Linked DNA regions of Alloyangia pacifica. The protein of the gene in region 1 interacts with the protein of each later gene in a pairwise test. Links are inferred from orthologs where the notes say so. Each region holds a gene or a part of one and is shown on either strand. Other genes may lie near its edges. The genes, in order: parE and CEW88_RS19410.

Evidence for each region.
Region 2: the proteins of parE (region 1) and CEW88_RS19410 interact in binary tests that used the Escherichia coli proteins (3 or more experiments, as listed by UniProt). The link is inferred for Alloyangia pacifica from one-to-one orthologs.

What each region holds. Positions count from the first base shown.
Region 1 is NZ_CP022190.1:474,547-477,801, reverse strand. Bases 198-3,135 are described here. They hold parE (DNA topoisomerase IV subunit B), read left to right. Parts: upstream 198-656; coding sequence 657-2,615; downstream 2,616-3,135. Other genes in these bases: CEW88_RS15140 (hypothetical protein), read right to left, coding at 2,934-3,135; CEW88_RS15145 (hypothetical protein), read left to right, coding at 2,728-2,949; CEW88_RS15155 (hypothetical protein), read left to right, coding at 225-554. In the rest of the region: CEW88_RS15160 (outer membrane protein), read left to right, coding at 1-63; more of CEW88_RS15140, read right to left, coding at 3,136-3,255. UniProt on the Escherichia coli protein: Topoisomerase IV is essential for chromosome segregation; it is the principal protein responsible for decatenating newly replicated chromosomes. It relaxes supercoiled DNA.
Region 2 is NZ_CP022191.1:49,052-52,141, reverse strand. What follows is about bases 247-3,019. They hold CEW88_RS19410 (dihydroxyacetone kinase subunit DhaK), read left to right. Parts: upstream 247-1,018; coding sequence 1,019-2,020; downstream 2,021-3,019. Other genes in these bases: CEW88_RS19400 (aldo/keto reductase), read left to right, coding at 2,699-3,019; CEW88_RS19405 (dihydroxyacetone kinase subunit L), read left to right, coding at 2,025-2,660; CEW88_RS19415 (ABC transporter permease), read left to right, coding at 247-1,014. In the rest of the region: more of CEW88_RS19415, read left to right, coding at 1-246; more of CEW88_RS19400, read left to right, coding at 3,020-3,090. UniProt on the Escherichia coli protein: Dihydroxyacetone binding subunit of the dihydroxyacetone kinase, which is responsible for the phosphoenolpyruvate (PEP)-dependent phosphorylation of dihydroxyacetone via a phosphoryl group transfer from DhaL-ATP.

The DNA.
Region 1 (3,255 bases):
GACGCCGACGACATGGAACTGAAGAACACCCAGTTCAACGTCTCGCTGAACTACCGCTTCTGATCCAGACGCGTTGCGGGGCCGCTGGCCCTGCGACCGATGCCCGGCCTCGTGATGAGGCCGGGCATTTCGTTTTTCCCTCGGGCTCCTGCGCCCGACGAAACTTTTCGCAGCCACCCCTCCCGTATTAGGGATTTCGTCATGAAGACGTTACACTCTTCCGCATGTGGCGCAGCGTTTCGATTCCCCTTCCGGCGATTGTCGCGGCCTGTACGGCCGCCCTGTCCGGCAGCCTCTTCGGCCTTCCCGCCGCGGCCACCTCACCCATTGCCGAGGTGATCTGCGAACCCTCGTCACGCATGACGCAGCGCCTGAAACGCCAGCAGGGCGCGACGCTTGCCTCCACCGGCCTGCGCAGCCCGGACGAAGTGCTCGAGCTCTGGCTCGACCCGCGCGACAACTGGACGATGGTCATCACCTATGCCTCCGGAACCTCCTGCATTGTCGCCATGGGCGCCCATTGGTCGCGCATGGAACCACAAGATCCGGCCTGATCCTCAGCGTCATCCCCATGATGATGGGGTGCGGGGCTTTTCCCGCAAGCCGCGCTCTGCCATAGTTGGCAACAACCAGAATCCGGGAACGAGCAGCAACACATGGCCGACGACCTCCTCGCCGCAACCGAATCCGCTTCCTATGACGCCTCTTCGATCGAGGTTCTCGAGGGGCTCGAACCGGTGCGGAAACGCCCCGGCATGTACATCGGCGGCACCGACGAGCGGGCGCTGCACCACATGGTGGCGGAGATCCTCGACAACTCGATGGACGAAGCGGTGGCCGGCCATGCCAACCGCATCGAGGTCGAGTTGCACGCCGATTATTCCGTCTCGATCCGCGACAACGGCCGCGGTATCCCGATCGACCCGCACCCCAAGTTCCCGGGCAAGTCGGCGCTCGAGGTGATCCTCTGCACGCTGCACGCGGGCGGCAAGTTCTCGGGCGACGCCTATGAGACCTCGGGCGGCCTGCATGGCGTCGGCGCCTCGGTGGTCAACGCGCTGTCGGACTCCATGGTCGTGCAGGTGGCGCGTAACAAGGAACTCTTCGAACAACGCTTCTCGCGCGGCATCCCGCAGGGCCCGGTCGAGAAGGTCGGCGCCGCGCCGAACCGCCGCGGCACCACGGTGACCTTCCACGCCGACGAGGAGATCTTCGGCCACCACCGCTTCAAGCCCTCGCGCATGCTGAAGATGGTGCGCTCCAAGGCGTATCTCTTCTCGGGCGTCGAGATCCGCTGGAAGTCCGCCATCCCCGACGGCGACACGCCGATGGAGGCGACCTTCCACTTCCCCGGCGGCCTCGCCGACTACCTGACCGAGAGCCTCGGCAGCGCCAGCACCTATGCCGACAAGCCCTTCTCGGGCACCGTCGACTTCCGCGAGAAGTTCAACGCCCCGGGCAAGGTGGAATGGGCGATCAACTGGACCCCGTCGCGCGACGGCTTCATCCAGTCCTACTGCAACACGGTTCCCACCCCCGAGGGCGGCACCCATGAAGCGGGCTTCTGGGCCGCGATCCTCAAGGGCATCCGCGCCTATGGCGAGTTGGTCAACAACAAGAAGGCCAACAACATCACCCGCGATGACCTGATGACCGGCGGCTGCGCACTGGTGTCCTGCTTCATCCGCGAGCCTGAGTTCGTCGGCCAGACCAAGGATCGGCTCGCCACCACCGAGGCGCAGCGCCTTGTGGAAGGCGCGGTGCGCGACCATTTCGACAACTGGCTGGCCTCTGACACCAAGTCGGCGGGCGCGATCCTCGACTTTCTGGTGCTGCGCGCCGAGGAGCGGCTGCGCCGCCGGCAGGAAAAGGAAACCGCCCGCAAGTCGGCCACCAAGAAGCTGCGCCTGCCGGGCAAGCTGACCGACTGTACCGCCAAGAGCCGCGAGGGCACCGAGCTTTTCATCGTCGAGGGTGACTCGGCCGGCGGCTCGGCCAAGGGCGCGCGCTTCCGCGAGACCCAGGCGCTGCTGCCGCTGAAGGGCAAGATCCTCAACGTGCTCGGCGCAGCCTCAAACAAACTGGGCTCCAACGCCGAGATCCGCGACCTCTGCGAGGCGCTCGGCGTCGGCATCGGCACGAAGTTCAACGTCGATGATCTGCGCTACGAGAAAATCATCATCATGACCGACGCGGACGTCGACGGCGCGCATATCGCCTCGCTGCTGATGACCTTCTTCTTCACACAGATGCGGCCGCTGATCGACAATGGCCACCTCTATCTTGCCTGCCCGCCGCTCTACCGGCTGACGCAGGGCGCCCGCCGCATCTATGTCGCCGATGACGCCGAGAAGGAGGCCATGCTGGCCAAAGGCCTCGGCGGCAAGGGCAAGATCGACGTACAGCGCTTCAAGGGTCTGGGCGAGATGGACGCCAAGGACCTCAAGGAAACAACGATGGATCCGGCGACGCGCAAGCTGATCCGCGTCACCATCGACGAGGACGAGCCCGGCGAGACCGGCGATCTGGTGGAGCGGCTGATGGGCAAAAAGCCCGAGTTGCGCTTCCAGTATATCCAGGAAAACGCGCGGTTCGTGGAAGAACTGGACGTCTGAGCCGGCGCAAGGCCGCGCGCGGCGGCGAAGAAGCACCCAAGGTGGTTGTTTTCCGCCCGCGTATGGCACACCCTATGGCTGTTCCATTCACGACAGACGAACGCCGAGCCCCATGACCAAAACGACGCTCCTGCGCCTTCAGATCACCAGCTTCGCGCTGGTTCATATCCCTCTTGTTGCCCTCGTGATCTATGCGCTCACCAATGGCGTCGCGGGCCACCTCGAGCTGCTGCTTGTGGCCCTACTTGCGACCGTGGTCGCCGCGATCGCGATCTGGATGACGCTCGGCCGCGCGCTTGGCGGTGACAGCCTGTCGGCTCAGAAGAGCGCGTAGAGCACCAGCGCAATCACGCCCAGCTTCACCGCGAGAACCAGCACCAGAAGGCCGCGGTTCTCGGGGGCAAGGAGGTCGCGCCAGACGCTGCGCGGTTCCGCGTCTCCGAAAAGCCGCGCCTGCAGCGCGGTGAAGACCCGGGGCGGCGGAACCTCGTCCTCGACCGGCCCCATGAAGCCGATGAAGCGGCTCTGCCAGAAATCCATCTCGCGCAGAAGCTCGGGGTCGCGTGCCACGGCACGCAGACCTTCGTCCTGCTCCTTCGCGGGCAGCAGGCCAAGCGCGAGCTCGGCGGCTAGCAGCGAT
Region 2 (3,090 bases), on another replicon or contig:
GCGGCCCGCCGCCGCCCGGGTATCGCCGAGACCTTCGCGCGCCGTCCGGAACTGGTCAGCCTGTGCCTGCTGATCGCCATCTGCGTCACAGTGGCGGTGATCAACCCGGCCTTCCTGTCGCCGACTTCGCTGATCGACATGGGGCGCGCCTCGGTGGTCACCGGGCTCTTCGCGCTGGGGGTCTTCGCGATCCTCGCGGCGGGGGGTATCGACGTCAGCTTCACCGCAATCGCGGCGCTCACCATGTACTCGCTGACGCTCTTCGTGCTGAAGGTCGCGCCGGGGCTGCCGATGGCGGCAATCCTGGTCATCGCCGTGCTCGGCGGCACCATGCTCGGGGCGGTCAACGGCTGGCTGGTGCACGGCCTCAAGGTGGCGGCGCTGATCGTCACCATCGGCACGCAATACCTGTTCCGAGGCATCCTGCTGGCCTTTGTCGGCACGGTCTGGCTGATGGAGCTGCCGCCGCAGATGGTCGCCTTCGGCAAGGCCTCGATGTTCGACGTCACCACCGCGAACGGCGCGACGGTGACGCTGCCCTGGTATTTCCTGGTCTTCCCGGCCGCCGCGCTGCTGACTTGGGTGATCTTCAACCGCACGCTGATGGGCCGCGCCATATTTGCCACCGGCGGCAACCCCGAGGTGGCGGCTCGGCTCGGCTACGACCAGCGCCGGGTGCATCTCTTCGTCTTCGCATTCGCCGGCGGGCTCGCCGGGCTGGCGGGGATCGTGCACGTCTGCGCCAACCGCATGGCCAATCCCTTCGACCTCGTGGGGACCGAGATCGGCGTGATCGCCGCCGTGGTGCTGGGCGGGGCGCGGATCACCGGCGGCACCGGCTCGGTCTTAGGCACCGTCACGGGCGTGCTGCTGATCACCGTAGTCAATAACGTGCTGGTGCTGGTGGGCATCCCCTCGACCTGGCAGCGCGTCGTGGTCGGCGCCTTCATCCTTCTCGCCGCGGCCTTCTTCGTGACCCGCCGCCGTAAACTGCAATCCCGAACCCGGAAGTGAGCCCATGAAGAAGTTTCTCAACAATCCCGAGGCCTTCGTCGACGAGATGCTCGACGGCATCTACCGCGCCCACCCTGAAGTGACCTATGCCGCAGGCGACTTGCGCTGCTACGTGACCGCCAATCCCGTGCCCGGCAAGGTGGGCATCGTCACCGGCGGCGGCTCGGGACACCTGCCGACTTTCCTCGGCTTCGTCGGCGAGACCATGCTCGACGGCTGCGCCGTGGGCGGGGTGTTCCAGTCGCCGAGCTCGGACCAGATCCTCGAGGTGACCAAATACGTCGACCAGGGCGCCGGGGTGCTCTACCTCTACGGCAACTACACCGGTGACATCATGAACTTCGACATGGCCGGCGAGCTGGCCGAGCTGGAGGACATCGCGACCCGCACCGTGATGGGCAATGACGATGTCGCCTCCTCGGTGGTCGGCGAAGAGCACAAGCGCCGCGGCGTGGCCGGGATCTTCTTTCTCTACAAGGCCGCCGGCGCGGCGGCGGCTCGGATGCTGCCGCTCGAAGAGGTCGCCCGCATCGCCGACAAGGCCCGCGCCCGCACCCGCACCATGGGGGTAGCTCTCTCGCCCTGCATCGTGCCCGAGGTGGGCAAGCCCGGTTTCGAGATCGGCGAGAACGAGATGGAGATCGGCATGGGCATCCATGGCGAGCCGGGTATCTCGCGCGAGACGATCAAGCCCGCCGACGAGGTGGTCGACACGATGATGGCGAAGATCTTCGCCGAGACCGACTACAATTCCGGCGACGAGGTGGCCGTCCTGCTCAACGGCCTCGGCGGCACGCCGCTCGAGGAACTCTACGTCCTGTTCCGCCGGGTCTCGATCCTGATGGAGGAGCGCGGCGTGAGGATCCGCCATTGCTGGCTCGGCGAGTTTGCCACGTCGATGGAAATGGCCGGGGCGTCGATCTCGGTGCTGCACCTCGACGACGAGCTGGAGCCGCTGATTGCCGAGCCGGCGAACACGCCGTTCTTCAAGCACATCAAGGGATAAGACCATGGCACTGACTGCGGAGCAGATGCGCTCGCTCTACACCGCCTGGGCCGAGCGCTTCGCGGCCGAGCGCGAGGCGCTGATCGCGCTCGACGGCAAGGTCGGCGACAGCGATCTCGGGATCACCATGTCCAAGGGCTTTGCCGCCGCCAACGAGGCGGTGCACGGGCTCGATGGCGCGTCCGTCGCCGGGCAGATGAAGGCGGCGGGGGCGGCGCTGGCCAAGGCCGCGCCCTCGACCATGGGCACATTAATGGCCACCGGTTTCCTGCGCGGCTTCAAGGCGCTGGAGGGCGCCGAGCAGTTCGGCACCGCCGAGGCGGCTGCCTTCTGGCGCGCCTATGCGGACGGTGTGGCGCAGCGCGGCAAGGCGCAGCTCGGCGACAAGACGGTACTCGACGTGCTCGACCCGATCGCCGCCGCGCTCGAGGGCAGCGACGTGGGTCTTTCTGGGGCGCTGGAGGCCGCGGCAGAGGCCGCGGAAGAAGCGCTGGAAGCGACCAAGCTGATGGTTGCGCAGCACGGCAAAGCGGCGGCCTTCCAGGAAAAATCGCGCGGCCTGCCGGATGCCGGCGGCACCGTGGCGCTGATCCTTATCGAGGTCATGCGCGACGTGGCACGGGATGCGGCGCAGGGCTGAGCCAGCCGCCACGACCGCGACGCACAGAAGGAGACAACATGCATTACAGGCAACTCGGACGCAGCGGGCTGAAGGTTTCGGCGCTCGCCATGGGCAGCTTCACCTTCGGCGGCAAGGGCGATTTCGGCATGGTGGGCGCGCAGGGCGTGCCCGAGGCGCAAAGGCTCATCGACACCTGCCTCGATCACGGCATCAATCTGCTCGATACAGCCAACATGTACTCGACGGGTCTGGCCGAGGAGATCCTCGGCGCGGCGCTCGAGGGGCGGCGCGAGAGGGTGCTGATCTCGTCCAAGGCGCGGATGCGCATCGGTGACGGGCCGAACGACGAGGGCGCCAGCCGCTGGCACCTGATCCGCGAGTGCGAGCGCAGCCTGAAGCGGCTGTGCACCGACCACATCGACATCTACCACATCCACGAATGGGACGG